2 regions of the Pantoea brenneri genome follow, and region 1 is predicted to be linked to the other one. Evidence: predicted binding sites of a transcription regulator. Region 1 holds the regulator's gene; the other holds the start of a gene.
What was found. The regulator PhoB, encoded in region 1, activates phosphate uptake and scavenging genes when phosphate is short. The targets are predictions, from matches to a motif close to CTGTCATAAAACTGNCNNAT.
Positions count from the first base shown of each region.

Region 2: ugpB (sn-glycerol-3-phosphate ABC transporter substrate-binding protein UgpB) is a predicted target of PhoB. The motif match lies at 6,342-6,361, and genes of this name have one in related genera.

Region 1 covers NZ_JBCGBG010000001.1:2,176,437-2,185,436, reverse strand. Annotated here, with positions in the region: gene AABB92_RS10350 (DUF799 domain-containing protein) at 1-477, shown strand, start outside; gene AABB92_RS10345 (AAA family ATPase) at 508-4,182, opposite strand; gene sbcD (exonuclease subunit SbcD) at 4,179-5,378, opposite strand; gene phoB (phosphate response regulator transcription factor PhoB) at 5,574-6,263, shown strand; gene phoR (phosphate regulon sensor histidine kinase PhoR) at 6,278-7,591, shown strand; gene AABB92_RS10325 (PstS family phosphate ABC transporter substrate-binding protein) at 7,611-8,531, shown strand; gene AABB92_RS10320 (cobalamin-independent methionine synthase II family protein) at 8,905-9,000, shown strand, end outside.
Region 2 covers NZ_JBCGBG010000005.1:103,736-112,735, forward strand. Annotated here, with positions in the region: gene ggt (gamma-glutamyltransferase) at 1-867, opposite strand, end outside; gene AABB92_RS17875 (DUF2756 domain-containing protein) at 1,074-1,355, shown strand; gene ugpQ (glycerophosphodiester phosphodiesterase) at 1,352-2,095, opposite strand; gene AABB92_RS17885 (sn-glycerol-3-phosphate import ATP-binding protein UgpC) at 2,092-3,165, opposite strand; gene ugpE (sn-glycerol-3-phosphate ABC transporter permease UgpE) at 3,167-4,012, opposite strand; gene ugpA (sn-glycerol-3-phosphate ABC transporter permease UgpA) at 4,009-4,896, opposite strand; gene ugpB (sn-glycerol-3-phosphate ABC transporter substrate-binding protein UgpB) at 4,954-6,270, opposite strand; gene livF (high-affinity branched-chain amino acid ABC transporter ATP-binding protein LivF) at 6,950-7,663, opposite strand; gene livG (high-affinity branched-chain amino acid ABC transporter ATP-binding protein LivG) at 7,665-8,432, opposite strand; gene AABB92_RS17915 (high-affinity branched-chain amino acid ABC transporter permease LivM) at 8,429-9,000, opposite strand, start outside.

The DNA of each region.
Region 1 (9,000 bases):
GTGACCCAGCCGCTGGCCGAAGCGGGTTACTACGTGTTTCCGGTGGCGGTAGTGGAAGAGACTTTCCAGCAGAATGGCCTGACCAGCGGCAGTGAAATCCAGGCAGTCAGTCCGGCTCGCCTGAATAAGATCTTTCACGCCGACAGCGCGCTCTATATCTCGATCACCGATTACGGCAGCAGCTACCGGGTGATCGACAGCGTGACCACCGTGTCAGCAACCGCGCGGCTGGTTGATCTGCGTAGCGGCAAAGAGATCTGGCAGGGTTATGCCACCGCCAGCGACAGTGAACAGGGCAACAATAACAATGGCGGACTGGTCGGCATGCTGGTCAATGCGGCGATTAAACAGATCGCCAACAACGTCAGCGATAAAGCTCACTCGATTGCCGGCCTGACCAGCAATCGCCTGCTGGCGCAGAATGAGCAGGGCGGTTTGCTGACCGGTCCGCGCTACAGGCCGATCAGCGTCCGCTGATCGGCAACAAAGCGGGCGCTGCGGCGCCCGTTATCCCTGCGGCAACTCCAGCTGGCTGTAGCCCAGCCCGTTCATTTTCCGCACCTTGATCTGCACCGGAATCCGCTCTTTCATCGCTTCAACGTGACTGATCACACCGATGGTTTTTCCGCTGGCGTTGAGCGCATCCAGCGCGTCCAGCGCGGTATCGAGCGTTTGCGCATCCAGCGTGCCGAAGCCTTCGTCCAGAAACAGCGATTCGATACGGGTTTTGTGGCTGACCAGATCGGATAACGCCAGCGCCAGCGCCAGGCTGACGAGGAAGCTCTCGCCACCGGAGAGGGTGCGGGTATCGCGCGCCGTGTCAGCCTGCCAGGTATCCACCACGTCCAGCTCCAGCAGATCCTGCGCCCGACGCTGCAGCAGATAACGGCCATGCAGCCGGTCGAGCTGACGGTTGGCGAGCGCCACCAGGTGATCCAGCGTTAAGCCCTGGGCAAAGCGCCGGAACTTGTCGCCGCTGGCGGAGCCAATCAGATCGTTGAGCAGTCCCCACTGCGCCAGCACCGTTTCATCCTCTGCAATCTGTGTCATCAGGCTCTGCTGCTGCTGGCGCAGGCTGGCATCGCTCTGTAGCTGTTGCTGTATCTGGCCCTGCTGGCTGGCATTGTCACGAAGCGCCAGCCGCAACTGTTCCAGCTGCTGCGCCAGCGCCTCAGCCGAGGCTGGCATCGCAGCGGGCTGCGCCTGCTGGTGCGCCGCCTGCCGCTGATGCAGATCCGCCAGCCGCGTCTGTTGCTGCTGATGGTGCTGATCGATCTGCTGTAGCTGTTGACGCAGCTGCTGGGCGGTCTGCTCATCCAGCAGCGCGGCGCGCAACGTGGCTTCATCACGGAAACCGGCGGCCGTCAGCGCCTGCAGCAGTGTCTGTTCCGCCTCAGCCAGACGGGTGACGAGCTGCTGCTGCTGGCTCTCCAGCACCGCCAGCTGGCCCTGCAGGCTGCTGACTCCGCTTTGCGCCCGCTGTAACCCCTCCTGCTGCTGTGCGAGCTGCGCCTCATGCTGGCGGATGCTGGCCTGCATCTGCTGGCGGGCCACGGTGACCTCGCGATCGCCAAACAGGGCCTGACGCTGCTGGCGCATCTCGTCGAGCCGGGTTTGATGATGGTGAAGTTGCTGCTGCTGAGTAGTCAGCTGCTGCTGTTCACGTTCAGCCTGTTGTTGCAGCGCGGTCAGCTGAGTTTCGCCGCGCAGCAGCTGCGGCTGCAGGTTAGCGAGTAATTGCTCACTTTCCTGCCAGCGCTGCCAGCGGGACTGCTGAACAGCCAGCCAGGATTCTCGTTCAGCGGCGGCAGGCAGGCTCAGGCCATGCTGGCTGAACTGCTGCTGTACCGCGTCCTGCAACTGCTGCCAGCTCGCCTGTTCCTGCTGCTGGCGCTGTTGCAGCGCGCTCAGCGCCTGCTGCAGGTTATCCAGCGACTGCTGTGCCAGCTGTTCGGCCTGCAGATGCTGCTGCCAGGCCTGCGACTGCTGAAGATGGTGATCTTTTGCCGCCTGACGGGCCTGCTCAGCCGCCTCCAGCGCCTGCCGCTGCTGCTCAAGCTGCTGTTCGCGTTGATTTTGCTGCTGCTGCCACTGGGTCAGTGCGTCGCGATCTGACAGGGTGAAGGTAAGTGCCAGCTCACCGCTGAGCGCCTGCCATTGCTGCTCCAGACCAACAAGCTGCCGCTGGGTTTCGGCAATGTCGTCGCGCAGCGTCTGCTGCTGGATCGCCGACTGCTTTAACTGTTCGTTTTTGGCGGTACCCGCCTCGCGTAGCGCATCGACCTGCTGTTGCAGGGCAGCGCGTCGCTGTTGATTGGCGCTGATTTCCAGCGTGCTGTAGCTGGCGACTGCCGGATGCGTGCAGGAGCCGCACAGCGGACAGGGCTGGTCTGGTGTGAGCCGGGCGCGATACTGCGAAAAATCGGCAATCTGCTGCTCCAGCGCGCAGATTTTATCGACATCATCCAGCTGCTGTTTCTCGCGTTTCCATCTTTCGCGCAGGCTGTGTAATTCCGCCTCCGCCTGCTGGTGAGCTTTTTCCAGCCCGGCCAGCTGCTGCTGGCGCTGACCAAGCTGCTGATGCAGCGGGTGCCACTGGGTAGAAAGCAGTAACAGCTGCTGCCGCGCCGCGCGGCGACTGTGCAGCTGGCTCAGCGCCTCTCGCAGCGCGGCTGGCGGATGCTGCTTCTGCAGCGAAGTTAGTACTTGCTCCGCTTGCAGCAGCGCCTGAGCGGCGGCCTGCTCAGCCTGCTGGCGTGGTAATGCCTGCTTAGCCTGCTGTTCCCGTTCTGCTTGCTGCGCCGCGATTTTCTGCTGTTGTTGCTGCTGCTGTTGCGCCAGTCCGGCGAGGGTCGCCTCGCGCTGCGCCAGCTGGGCAAATCGTTCCTGCCACAGCGGCAGCGATGCGCCCCATTGCGCCATATCGGCTAACTGCTGACGCAGGGTTTGCTGCTCCGCGATCGCCTGTTGTAAGACGGTAAGCTGGTGAGTCTGATCGGTCAGCATACGTTGAGTCTGATCGCACTGCTGCTGCTGGCGATCTTTTTCCTGCTGCTGCTGCGTCAGCTGCTGTTGCAGCGCCTGCAGTGACTGATCCAGCGGCATCACCTGTTCGGTCAGCAGGCTCTCCTGTTGCTGCTGTTGCTGGCGTGCCTGTTCCGCCGCGGCCTGGGCGGTGGCATAGTGCTGCTGCTGGCGTTGCTGTTCAGCCAGCGCCTGCTGGTGTGCGTCGGACAGCTGCTGCTGCTGACTGCGTACCTCACGCAGCGCATTCGCCCGTTCGTCACGCTGCTGCAGGGTAGCCCGCAGCTTTTCAGCCGGTTCGCTGCGCGCCAGCCGCTGTCGGTCCGCTTCAGCGGCCTGCGCCGCCGCCTCCGCCTGTTGCAGCGCCTGGCGGGTCTGCGCGATATCCTGCTGGAGCTGCTGCGCCTGTTGCTGCCACTGCTGCTGCTGCTGGGCGTGCTGATAGTCACGGCTCAGCGTCTGTTCCGCCGCGCTCAGTTGCAGCATCTGCTGTTGCAGCGCGGTGCGCGTGTCGTCATCCAGCAGCGCCATGGCTCCCGCCCGGCTGCGCAGCAGGTCGAGCGCGGTTTTTGCCTCTTTGTGACGTTCATAGATTGCGGCGGAAATCTGGCCGTAAATTTCGGTGCCGGTCAGCTCTTCCAGCAGTTCGGCCCGTTCGCTGGCTTTGGCGTTGAGGAAGGCGGCAAACTGCCCCTGGGACAGCATCATTGAGCGGGTAAAACGCTCAAAGTCGAGGCCGGAAAGGGTCTCAATCAGCCTCAGTTTGTCACCGACCTTGTCGGCGACGATGGTATCGTCGGCACAGCGCGCCAGCTCAACCCGCGGCGCCTGCAGTTTGCCGTCGGCGGTGCCGCGTGCGCGGTTCTGGCTCCAGAAGGCGCGCCAGGCTTCGCCTTTGATCTCAAATTCCACTTCAGCCAGACACTCGGCGCAGTCGCGGGTCATCAGCGCATTCTGGCTTTGGGAGATGGCGCCGAGACGCGGCGTCTGGTGATAGAGCGCCAGGCAGATGGCATCCAGCAGCGTGGTTTTGCCTGCGCCAGTGGCACCGGTAATCGCGAACAGCCCGTTACTGGCGAAGGGTTCAGCGCGGAAATCGATAAACCATTCACCGCGCAGTGCATTAAGGTTTTTAAACCGTAGCGTGAGGATCTTCATTGTGGTTCCTCAATGTCGGCCAGCGTCTGGCGGAACAGGGTGGTCATCTGATCGATCTGCTGCGGTTGCAGTTCACTATCCAGCGCCAGGCGACGGGCAAACACCTCTTCCACTTTCAGTTCGCTCAGGGTTTCGTTATCGAGTCGCGCCAGGCTGTGCTGACGCTGCTCGCGGCTGCGGCGTAACAGCAAAACCTCAACCGGCAGTTCTGCGGTCAGGGTTTCCACCTGACGCTGCAGATCGCTGAGGTACTCCTGAGTGGTGACTTCAATATCCAGCCAGGTCGGTTTTTCCTGCTGCATGTCGCTGAAATCGCTGAGCTGCTGCGCGATCTGCGCCAGTGAACCTTTCAGCACCTGCATCGGCTGCACCTGCGGCACCACCAGCGGCGTCACCGCTTGCAAACCGCGCGGGGTGAAGTCCAGCAGGAAGACGCTTTTTTCACTGCCCAGTTCATCAAAACTGAGTGGAATCGGCGAGCCGCTGTAACGAATGTGCTCAGTGCCCGCCACCCGCTGAGCGCGGTGAATGTGGCCGAGCGCGATGTAATCCACGTCCGGGAACGCGGAGGCCGGGAAGGCGTCCAGCGTGCCGATATAGATGTCACGCACCGAGTCGCTCTGGCTGACGCCGACGGTGGTGAGGTGACCGGTAGCCACGATTGGCAGAGCCGGCTCCAGCGCCCGCGCAGCAGCCACGCGCTGCTGATAATGGTGAGCAATCGCCTCCAGCAGCGAGGTCTGCTTGTCGCGTCCGGACTGTCCGGCGCGGCTGCGCAGAATATCGCGCGGTCGCAGATAAGGAATGGCGCACAGCAGCACGCCCGGCTCGCCCTGACGGGTGGTGAGCAGCAGCACATCGCTGTTGGTCTGAGGCGTGGCGATCACCCGGGTATTCAGGCAGGCGAGCAGTTCGCGTGACTCATTGAGCGTCGCCACCGAGTCGTGATTGCCCGCCAGCACAATCAGCTGACAGCCGCTGGGCTGCAGCGCCACCACAAAGCGGTTGAACATTTCGCGCGCGTAGCTGGGCGGGGTGCCGGTATCGAACAGATCGCCCGCAACGATTAACGCATCCACCTGATGCTGTTCAATCTGGATCAACAACCAGTCAAGAAACGCCTGATGTTCCGCCGCCCGACTCTTGTTGTAAAAGAACTGCCCCAGATGCCAGTCCGCAGTATGAATGATGCGCATAAAACTCCCTGCCGTTGTAATTCGCCCGACGATTATACTGGCTCTGCGGCCAAAGCGAAAAATTGTCGCTGCGCTGTCATAATTGATTACCACTGGCCTGAATGAGCGGTTATGTTTTTCATAAAAGTGTCACAAATCTGACGCATAATGGCGCCGCGAATCTCAGTGACAGCCGTCATATCAGCAGGAGTAATAATGGCTAAGCGCATTTTGGTTGTGGAAGATGAAGCCCCAATCCGTGAAATGTTGTGCTTTGTTCTGGAGCAGAACGACTATCAGCCAATTGAGGCGGAAGATTATGACAGCGCAGTGGGTAAGCTGATTGAACCCTGGCCCGATCTGATTCTGCTGGACTGGATGTTACCCGGCGGCAGCGGCATTCAGTTTATTAAGCATCTGAAACGCGAAGCGATGACCCGCGATATTCCGGTGATGATGCTCACCGCACGTGGTGAAGAAGAGGACCGGGTGCGTGGGCTGGAAGTCGGCGCTGACGATTACATCACCAAGCCCTTCTCGCCAAAAGAGCTGATGGCGCGCATCAAAGCCGTCATGCGCCGTATTTCACCGATGGCGGTGGAAGAGGTGATTGAGATGCAGGGACTGAGTCTGGATCCCTCCTCGCATCGGGTGATGTCCGAAACCACGCCGCTGGAAATGGGCCCTACCGAATATAAACTACTGCACTTCTTTATGACGCACCCGGAGCGGGTTTACAGCCGCGAGCAGCTGCTGAACCATGTCTGGGGCACCAACGTGTATGTCGAAGATCGCACCGTCGATGTTCACATTCGCCGTTTACGTAAAGCGCTGGAAGTCTCCGGCCACGATCGCATGGTACAAACCGTCCGTGGAACAGGGTATCGTTTCTCTGCCCGCTACTAAACGGAGTTTTCACCGTGCTGGAACGCCTCTCCTGGAAGAGATTACTGTCAGAACTGCTGCTGGCGTGTCTGCCTGCGCTGCTGCTTGGCCTGCTGTTCGGTTATCTGCCGTGGCTGCTGTTGCTGAGCGTACTGGCGGTGCTGCTGTGGCATTTCCACAACCTGATGCGCCTGTCGCACTGGTTGTGGCTCGATCGCACTATGACGCCGCCGGCTGGGCGGGCCAGCTGGGAACCGCTGTTTTACGGGCTCTACCAGATGCAGTTACGCAACCGGCGGCGGCGGCGTGAACTCGGCAACCTGATTAAACGCTTTCGCAGCGGCGCTGAGTCGCTGCCAGATGCGGTGATCCTCACCACCGAAGAGGGCACCATTTTCTGGTGCAACGGGCTGGCGCAACAGCATCTCGGGCTACGCTGGCCGGAAGATAATGGCCAGAACATCCTCAACCTGCTGCGTTATCCGGAATTCTCGCGCTATATCCGCCAGCGTGACTTCGACAAACCCCTGACGCTGGTGCTGAATAACCAGTACCACATGGAATTTCGCGTCATGCCCTACAGTGAAGGGCAGTGGCTGCTGGTGGCGCGTGACGTCACCCAGATGCACCAGCTGGAAGGGGCGCGCCGTAACTTCTTTGCCAACGTCAGCCATGAACTGCGTACCCCGCTGACGGTGCTGCAGGGCTATCTGGAGATGATGAATGACTCGGTGATGAACGAGCGTTCACGCGGCAAGGCGCTGCATACCATGTCGGAGCAGACGCGCCGCATGGACAGCCTGGTCAAGCAGCTGCTGACGCTGTCGCGGATTGAAGCTGCGCCCGCGATCGATCTGAAAGAGAAGGTCGATGTGCCGGTGATGCTCCGGCTGCTGCAACACGAGGCCGCCACCCTGAGCGGCGGACGTCACGACATCCATTTCCATACCGATCCGCATCTGAAAGTCTTTGGCAACGATGAACAGCTGCGCAGCGCCATCTCCAACCTGGTCTACAACGCGGTAAACCACACGCCGGAGGGCACGCGCATTGATATCAGCTGGCTGCGCAGTAAGCAGGGCGCAACGTTTCGGGTGTGCGATAACGGACCGGGCATTGCGGCTGAACATATTCCCCGTCTCACCGAGCGTTTCTACCGGGTCGATAAGGCGCGATCGCGGGCGACCGGCGGCAGCGGACTGGGGCTGGCGATCGTGAAACATGCCCTGAGCCACCATAATGCGCGGCTGGATATCACCAGCGTGCCGCATCAGGAGACCTGTTTTACCTTTACCTTGCCGGCAAGGTTGATTGTCAGCAGTGGGATGCAGGAGAATGCCCTCCATTAATGGCTGACGGATCTGCTTGATGCGCGCACTTGTTTTGTTGATGGTCATTTTATTGCCGGGCATGGCGCTGGCACAGCCCGGCGCGCTGTCGGGCAACCTTAGCAGCGTCGGGTCTGATACCCTGGGCTACCTGATGACGCTGTGGGGCGAGGATTTCAGTCGGCAGGCTCCGGGCGTCAATGTGCAGGTGCAGGCATCCGGATCGTCGACCGCGCCGACTGCGCTGGCTGCCGGTGCGGCGCAGCTCGGACCGATGAGCCGCCCGATGCAGGCGGATGAACGGCAGGCGTTTGAAGCGCGCTATGGTTATCCTCCGCTGGCGGTACCGGTAGCGATGGATGCGCTGGTGGTGGTGGTCAATCAGCGCAATCCGCTGCAGCAGATAACGCCGCGTCAGCTTGACGCCATTTTCTCGATTACCCGCCTGTGCGGGGCCACCTCGGTGCCGCAACGCTGGGGCGATCTCGGCGCGCGGGCGGCTGAGTGGGCTCACCGGCCGATCCAGCGCTACGGACGCAACTCGGCGTCCGGTACCTGGGGATTCTTCAAGCAGCAGGCGCTCTGTCAGGGTGATTTTCGCAATGACGTAGCCGAATTTCCCGGTTCGGCAGCGGTGGTGCAGGCGGTGGCAGGCAATCCACGCAGCATCGGTTACGCCAGTTTTGGCTTCCACCTCAGCGGCGTAAAGATGCTGGCGGTGGTGAACGATCGGGGTGAGGCTGTGGCACCCGACGCGGACGCAATCCGCAGTGGTCGCTATCCGTGGGCCCGTCCGCTCTATCTGTATGTCAACAAGGCGCCGGGTAAGCCGTTGCCACCGCTGGTCGCAGCCTTCCTGCAGCAGGTGCTCTCGGTGCAGGGACAGCGACGGGTCAGCGAAGCGGGTTATCTGCCACTCTCTGATAGCCAGATGGCGCAGGCGCGCGCGGCGCTTAACTGATCCTCTTCAGACGCGCATTCTGCTCTGCTTGTGTGCTGCGCGCGATGTTTAAGCGAGGGTCTCCAGGCGCGTAGGGCTTTCGCTGTCCGGAACCTGGAAGGTTCACCTTCAGGCGCGCATTCTCTCCTTAACCGCTATGGATGTGCTCCTCTCCCGGCGCGCGCATGTCGCTGCTTATCTGCTGCAAAACCGCGCGGTAGCCCGTCTTATCTGCCAACATGAATTTTCTTCATGGCCTGTGAATTTTCTTCTATTGCAGCGGGCGGCGGCACATGTCATTCTGCGTTCAGACGTATAGCCATCCAGATGGCTATAAATAACAGAGCGCAATTATTTCCTGCTGAAACCATCGGCAGGCGAGACAGGAGTGATCATGCAAAGAAATACCGCCCCGTTCCGTGCTGATACCGTAGGCAGTTTTCTGCGTCCCGCCGCGATTAAGCAGGCGCGTGAGCAGTTCGCCGCTGGC
Region 2 (9,000 bases), on a different contig from region 1:
CTCATAACCACGGTAGGTGCCGCTGATCGGCTTACGTTCAACCGCGCGGTAGGCCGCCAGATCGGCTTTATTGATCAGGCCGCCGTGCTGCGCCATCTCGCCCGCAATCTCATCGGCGATAGCGCCTTTATAAAAGGCATCCGGTCCCTGACGGGCAATTAATTGCAGGCTGTGGGCGAGGTTTTTCTGCACCAGCCGGTCGCCCTTCTGCCACGGCGTGCCGTCCGCTTTGTAGAAGATCGCTTTGCTGTTGGGATGGTTAATCAGCACTTCTTTGCCGTAGGTTTTCAGGTCATCCGCCAGCGCATCATTGACCACGATGCCGTCGCGCGCCAGTTTGATCGCCGGAGCCAGCAGCGTACTCAGCGGCAGCGTGCCATATTTATGGGCTGCCAGCGCCAGGCCCGCCACCGTACCGGGTGTGCCGGAGGCCAGATGCGAGGTGAGCGACAGCTTACTGTCGGCATTTCCCTGCTTGTCGAGGAACATGTCACGCGAGGCGTGGCCCGGTGCCATTTCACGGAAATCGATGGCGCTGGTGCGGCCGGACGCCGTGCGCAGCAGCATAAAGCCGCCACCGCCGAGGTTACCGGCCTGTGGATGGGTGACGGCCAGCGCAAAGCCCACCGCCACTGCGGCATCAACGGCGTTGCCGCCCTGACGCAGAATCTCGACTCCGACCTGGGTTGCCATCGCATCGACCGACGCCACCATGCCGTGCTGTGCTTTTACCGGGTGGAAGGTATCGCTGTCGACGCCGTAGGAAACCGGCGGTGCCTGAGTCGGGGCCGCGTTCGCCCCCGCGACCACGGTAAAGCTCATCACCAACGACCAGCCGAGCTGGCGCACTGTTGCCTGCATTTTCATCCCGCCACCATCCTTATTTGTTATTTACATTTTTTTATCATTTCCGCAAGTGGCTACAAATACAGCAAATTAGTCAGGGTTAAGTCAAATCAGGAATACATCTGAAGGTAAGGTCTGTGATATCGCGTAAACTTATGCATGCGACCCTGGACGCCGGACGATGGCGTTCAGCATCCAGCACCTGTCGCTTTAAGGAAGGAGGAATGATGAAGAAGTGGATTATTGCTTTGGCGGCTCTGCTGCCCTTCGCCACGCTGGCGAATACGCTGAACAGTACCAACGATCCTAACCGGCCCGGCTATAACCCGAGCCAGCAACGGATGCAGAGCCAGATGCAGGCGCAACAGCAACAACAGCAGTTGAAGCTGCGTCAGGACCAGCAGCGTCAGACGCAGGATATGCAGCGTAAGATGCAGGAGCAACGCAACAGCGCCCAGCAACGCGTGATCACCACCCAGCCGGGCCAGCAGAACCAGAATCAGAACTAGCTAAAATCGGGGCCGATGATGTCGATGCAGTCAGTACAGATGGCATCAACGCCCCATTTCAGCAGTTCCCGCGCCCGCTCCGGGCTGTTAACGGTATAAGCCAGAATTTTAAGGCCCGCCGCTTTCAGCTCCGCCACCCGCGCTTCGGTCAGCACTTTGTGATTGAGATGGATCGAAACGCAGGCCAGCGCCGAGGTCTTGTCGCGCCACTGGTCATCCCAGCTGTGCGACAGTAAACCGCGCGGCAGTTGCGGTTCAGCCTGCATCGCCGCGTCCAGCGCGACGTACGAGAAGGATGAGAGCAACGGCGGCGTTTGCCCCTGCCACAGGCTGGCTGCTGCCTGCGCCACTGCCCGCCCGGTTTCCGCCTCGCTGCCGGTGGTCGGTTTTATTTCGATATTCGCCATCATCTGATGCTGACGGCAGCGATCGGCGACCTGATCCAGCCGTGCCAGCTTCTCGCCGTTAAACGCTTTGCTGAACCAGCTGCCGGCATCAAGTTGCGACAGTTTCTCCCACGGCAGCTGCCCCGCGACACCCCAGCCATTACTGGTGCGGTCCAGCGTGTCGTCGTGCAGCAGAAAGATCTGCGCGTCGCCCGATAATTTGGCATCAAATTCAATCATCTGATGACCATATTTCGCCCCGACGTCAATTGCCGCCAGGGTGTTTTCCGGTGCCAGTTTGCCGCCGCCGCGATGCGCGACGATGTGCGGATAGGGCCAGTGTTGTGTGCTCATTCCAGACGCTTTCCATGGGTTGAATCGAAGAAGTGTAACGCATCTGCGGGCAGATGCAGCCACAGCGTGCTGCCGGGCTGTGGCCGCTCGCTGTGGGCTAAGCGTACCACCAGCGGCGTATCACCGATGCGGCCATGGGCAAGATTGTCAGCCCCCAGCATTTCCAGCGTATCAACCCGCAGCGGTACCCCACCCTGTTCACGGCTGCTGAGCTGGATATGTTCCGGCCGGATACCCAGCACCACCGGACGGTTGGCCCACTTCGCTTTGCTCTCGCTTAGCGGCAGGGCATGCGACGCGTCCAGATTAAAGCGGCTGCCATCACTGTTGAATGCGCCTTTCAGCAGGTTCATTGCCGGTGCGCCGATAAACGAGGCGACGAACTGACTGGCGGGACGCTCGTAAACCTCAACCGGCGTGCCCAGCTGCTCGACCACGCCTTTGTTCATTACCATTACCCGCTGCGCCAGCGTCATCGCTTCAACCTGATCGTGGGTGACATACAGGCTGGTGGTCTGCAAACGCCGATGCAGCTGTTGCAGCTCCAGACGCATCTGCACCCGCAGGCGCGCATCAAGGTTGGAGAGCGGCTCATCGAACAGAAAGACCGCCGGTTCACGCACAATCGCGCGGCCCATGGCAACGCGCTGACGCTGCCCGCCAGAGAGTTCACGCGGCCGGCGGGTCAGCAGATGATCCAGCTCAAGGCTGCGCGCGGCGTCCAGCACCCGTAGCCGAATCTGCTCTTTGCCCATGCCGCGGATCTTCAGGCCATAGGCCATGTTCTCTTCCACTGACATATGGGGATAGAGCGCATAGTTCTGGAACACCATCGCAATGCCGCGATCTTTTGGCTCTTCCTGCGTGACGCGTTTGTTGTCGATGTAGATGTCGCCGGAGCTGACGCGCTCGAGGCCCGCCACCATCCGCAGCAGCGTCGATTTACCGCAGCCGGAGGGGCCCACCATCACCATAAATTCACCATCATTTACCGTGACGTTCAGCGGCTGAATGATCTGATTTTTACCATCGTAGGACTTGGTCACTGCCTGAAGGGTTACGCCTGCCATCTTATTTCTCACTCTCAACCAGGCCGCGCACAAAGGCACGCTGCATGACTAACACCACCACCACCGGTGGGATCAGGGTTAATAACATCGCCGCCATCACTTCGTTCCACTGGGTCGGTGAACCGCTGGTGGAGATCATGCTTTTAATCCCCGCCACCGCCGTGCCGAGGCTGGCGTCATTGATGATCAGCAGCGGCCAGAGATACTGATTCCAGCCGTAGATAAAGGTGATAACGAACAGCGCCGCCAGATTGGTTTTCGACAGTGGCAGCACGATATCGCGGAAGAAACGCATCGCGCTGGCACCATCAATCCGGGCGGCTTCCACCAGTTCATCCGGCAGTGACATAAAAAACTGGCGGAACAAAAAGGTGGCGGTCGCCGATGCCATCAGCGGCAGGGTCAGGCCGCTATAACTGTCGAGCAGATTCAGATCGGCGATCACCTGCACCGTCGGGAAAATACGCACCTCGACCGGCAGCATCAGGGTGATGAAAATCAGCCAGAAGAACAGCGTCCGCAGCGGAAAGCGGAACCAGACCAGCGCAAATGCCGAGAGCATCGAGACGGTGATTTTGCCGACGGTGATCCCGAGCGCCATGATGGTGCTGTTCAGCAGCATCAGGCCGAATGCCGGGCCGTTACCGTTCACACCGTGGGTCCAGATGCGCGAGACGTTTTCCCACAGGTGAGTGCCGGGTACCAGCGTCATCGGCACCTGATAGACCGCATCGTTATCCAGCGTGGCCGCCACGAAGGCGACGTAGAGCGGGAACAGGATGGTCAGCACGCCCAGTATCAGCACGATGTGGCTGAAGATATCCAGCCCGCGTCGATTCTCAATCATTGGTATTGCACCTTACGTTCAACGAAGCGGAACTGAATCACCGTCAGACCGATCACCAACACCATCAGCACCACCGACTGAGCAGCGGATGAGGAGAGATCCAGGCCGGTGAAGCCTTCGCGATAGATTTTGTAGATCAGCGTGGTGGTGGCCTGCACCGGTCCGCCGCCGGTGGCGGCATCGATCACCGGGAAGGTATCGAAGAAGGCATAAATCAGGTTCACCACCAGCAGGAAGAAGCTGACCGGCGTAATCAGCGGTAATGAGAGATTAAAGAAACGGCGCACCGGTCCGGCACCGTCAATCGCGGCGGCTTCAACCAGCGATTTGGGGATCGACTGCAGCGCGGCGAAGAAAAACAGGAAGTTGTAGCTCATCTGCTGCCAGATCGACGCCAGCACAATCAGGAACATCGCCTGGCCGCTGTTTTGCGCGTAGTTCCAGTTGTAGCCGATGTGGTTCAGCAGGTAGCTGAACAGGCCAAGGCCGGGATTGAACAGAAACATCCACAGCACCGCTGCCACGACCGGCGCGACGGCATACGGCAGCAGCAGTAGCGTCTGGTAAAGCTTGCGCAGCCGCACCACGTAATCCACCAGCGCCGCCAGTAGCAGCGATAACACCATGCCGCACACCGTGACCAGACCGCTGAATTTGATGGTGGTCCAGAATGAATCCAGATAGTAAGGATCGGCAAACAGCCGTTTAAAGTTATCCAGCCCGACGAAGGTGCTGGAGAGACCAAAAGGATCGAGGCTTTGCAGCGAATACCACAAGGCTTCGCCAGCCGGCCAGAGAAAGAAGATGGCGGTGATCACCAGTTGCGGCAGCACCAAAAGATAGGGCAACAGGCTGGTGCGAAATACCGGACGAGATGAGGACATGGCGCACTCTGATTCAGAAAGAGAAAGGGCCGGCCGGTGCTGGCCCGATACAGCGGATTACTTCACCTGCTGCTGGAAACGACGCAGCAGTTCATTGCCGCGTTTCACCGCATTATCCAGTGCGCCCTGCGGCGACTGTTTACCGGTCCAGACGCTTTCCAGCTCTTCATCCACCACGGTACGAATCTGTGGCATGTTGCCGAGACGCATCCCTTTGGTGAACGGTAACGGCGGCTTGTTCAGCATCTGACGGGTCGCGATATCAGCACCCGGATTTTTATCGTAGAAGCCCTGCTGTTTGCTCAGCTCATAGGCAGCCGTGGTGATTGGCAGATAGCCAGTTTTCTGATGCCATTCAGCGGCGATTTCCGGCTGGGCAAGGAACTGCATAAACTCAGCCACGCCTTTGTAGGTAGCCGCGTCTTTGCCCTTCATCACCCACAGGCTGGCCCCGCCGATGATGGCGTTTTGTGGTGCCTCAGGAACCCTGTCGTCATACGGCATCATGCCGACGCCGAAGTTAAATTTGGCGTAATGACGAATATCCGCCAGCGAGCCGGATGAGGCGGTGGTGATACCGCAATCGCCGTTATAGAACTTGGCGGTGGATTCATCTTTGCGGCCAAAGTAGGTGAAGTCGCCCTGTTTATTCATCTCTTCCAGCATCTGGATATGACGAACCTGCACCGGCTTATTGAACTCCAGGACCGCATCGCGTCCGTCAAAACCGTTGTTTTTAGTCGCTACCGGCAGGGCATGCCAGGCACTGAAGTTTTCGATCTGAATCCAGCCCTGCCAGCCGCTGGCGTAACCACAGCTCATGCCCGATTTACGCAGCGCCGCCGCATCTTTCGCCAGTTCCTGCCAGGTTTTGGGGGGCTGGTCCGGGTTAAGACCCGCTTTTTTGAACGCGTCTTTGTTGTAGTAGAGCACCGGCGTCGAGCTGTTGAACGGCTGAGAGATCAGCTGACCGTTGCTGTCGCTGTAGTAGCCCGCCACCGTCGGCACAAACTGTTTTTCATCAAACGGAATACCGGCATCTTTAAACACCTGATGCACCGGCACAATCGCCTGCGACGCCATCATGGTGGCGGTACCGACTTCATACACCTGCAACACGGCGGGTGCTTTGCCGGTGCGCACTGCCGCGATACCTGCCGCCAGGCTCTGCTCGTAGTTACCTTTGTAGGTCGGAACAATTTTGTAATCGGGATGGGCCTGGTTAAAGCGTTGCGCCAGCGAGTCAACTTCTTTGCCTAACTCGCCTTCCATAGAGTGCCAGAACGGGATCTCAGTGGCGGCCAGCGCCTGGCCACTGAGCGTCAGGCCAAGCAGCACGCCGATCAGGCTACGACGATAGGTAACGACGGACATAGAATTTTCCTGTGCAGGTAAATACGCGTGAAATCACGCATTTGTGGTTCGCGAAGTAACATGACACGGGAAAATGACGGATTAATAACGGGCGGATGACAGCCAGATGACAGGCTTAAGCGTGCAAAAGGCGGAGCGGCTACCGGCCGGGCTGAGATTTTTGACAACGTCTGGCCTGGTTGCTGTAAGGCTGAGCCCTGCACAGAGAACACGGTCAGATCGGAAAGACGCTAAAGCCAATCCATGACATGCCCGGCCCGCGCGATTACGCACCCATTTTGATGGCCGTGGGCGGCGCAGCGAGCATTTATATCGAAGGCCGTCGGCGGCGCAGCGGGCATTTATATCGAAGGCCGTCGGCGGCGCAGCGAGCATTTATATCGAAGGACGTCGGCGGCGCAGCGAGCATTTATATCGAAGGCCGTCGGCGGCGCAGCGAACATTTATATCGAAGGCCGTCGGCGGCGCAGCGAGCATTTATATCGAAGGCCGTCGGCGGCGCAGCGAGCATTTATATCGAAGGCCGTCGGCGGCGCAGCGAGCATTTATATCGAAGGCCGTCGGCGGCGCAGGCAGGTTGCGGGCGGACAGCGCGCAGTAACCGGAGCGTACATTCAGTACGTGAGGATTACGAGCACTGCCCAACCACAACCTGACCAGTAAGCCAGGCCTCTGAATATTAAGCTCCCAGGTACGCGCTTCGGACGGCTTCATTGGAAAGCAGCGCAGCCCCGCTATCCTCCAGCACCACATGGCCGTTTTCCAGCACGTAGCCACGATCCGCCAGCTTCAGCGCCTGGTTGGCGTTCTGCTCCACCAGGAAGATGGTCATCCCCTCGCTGCGCAGCTGTTCGATGGTGTCGAAGATCTGCTGAATAATAATCGGTGCCAGACCCAGCGACGGTTCATCCAGCAACAGCAGGCGGGGCTGGCTCATCAGCGCACGGCCAATCGCCAGCATCTGCTGCTCACCACCTGACATGGTGCCGGCACGCTGGATTTTGCGCTCCTCCAGCCGCGGGAACAGTTGATAAACGCGCTTGATCCGCTCCAGATATTGCGGACGGCTGGCAAAAAAGCCGCCCATTGCCAGATTCTCTTCCACCGTCATACGCGAAAACACCCGCCGGCCTTCCGGTACGATGGCGATAGCTTCACGCATGATGCGCGCCGTTTGCCAGTCAGTAATGGTTTTACCGTCAAAGGTGATGGTGCCGTGAGTGGCACGCGGTTCGCCACACAGCGTCCCCAGCAGCGTGGTTTTTCCGGCACCGTTGGCCCCAATCAGCGTGACGATCTCGCCCTGATTGATGTAAAGGCTGACGTTATGCAACGCCTGAATTTTGCCGTAGTGGGCGCTCACGTTCTCAATGGTTAACATCGCATTTGCCATCTTACGCCTCTCCTAAATAGGCACGGATCACGTCCGGATTATTGCGAATTTCTTCCGGCGTGCCGTTAGCCAACGGCGTTCCCTGATTGACCACGTAAATGCGATCAGAAATGCCCATCACCAGCTTCATATCATGTTCAATCAGCAGCACTGAAACCTTGTGTTCACCGCGCAGTTCGGCAATCAGCTCATCCAGTTGGTGCGTCTCTTTGGGGTTAAGACCGGCCGCCGGTTCATCCAGCATCAGGATTTCCGGACGCGTCACCATGCAGCGCGCAATCTCCAGACGCCGCTGCTGACCATAAGCCAGATTACCGGCCTGACGGTTAGCCAGATCCAGCAAGCCGACCCGCTCCAGCCAGTTGGCTGCGCGATCGAGCGCCTCGCTTTCACTGCGACGAAACGCCGGGGTTTTGAGCAGACCGGCAAACAGCCCGCTCTTCAGATGTTGATGTTGCGCCACCAGCAGATTTTCAATCACCGTCATTTCACGAAACAGACGAACGTGCTGGAAGGTCCGCACAATCCCCATCCGCGCAATCTTCTGGCCGGGTAATCCTTCCAGATGCTGCTCACGCAGTTTAATGCTGCCACCGGTCGGCTTGTAGAAGCCGGTCAGGCAGTTAAACACCGTGGTTTTACCGGCACCGTTCGGCCCGATTAGCGAGACGATTTCCTGCGGATGCAGCGCCAGCGCCACGTTGTTAACCGCTAACAGGCCGCCGAAGCGCATCATCAAACCTTCAACGGCTAATAAAGGCTGACTCATGCCTGTTCTCCTTGTTTACCTTGTCTGAGCTTCAGATGCGGACGCTTCATCGGCAACAGTCCCTGCGGACGCCAGATCATCATCAGCACCATTAAGCCTCCCAGCACCAGCATGCTGTACTCATTGAGATCACGCATCAGCTCGCGAGAGACCACCAGCAGAATGGCGGCCAGTATCACCGCAAACTGCGAGCCCATGCCGCCGAGTACCACAATCGCCAGCACAAAAGCCGATTCGACAAAGGTAAAGGATTCCGGGCTGACAAAGCCCTGACGCGCGGCGAACAGGCTGCCGGCAAAGCCGGCGAAGGCGGCGCTGATGGTGAAGGCAGTCAGTTTAATTCGGGTCGGGCTGAGGCCAAGCGAACGGCAGGCGATCTCATCCTCACGTAGCGCTTCCCAGGCGCGGCCCAGCGGCATGCGCAACAGACGGTTAATCACAAACAGCGTCAGCACCACCAGCAGCAATGCCACCAGATAGAGGAAGATAATCCGGTCACTGGGATCGTATTTCAGGCCAAAGAAGTGGTGAAAGGTATCCCAGCCGCCTTCACGCGGTGTACGGCCAA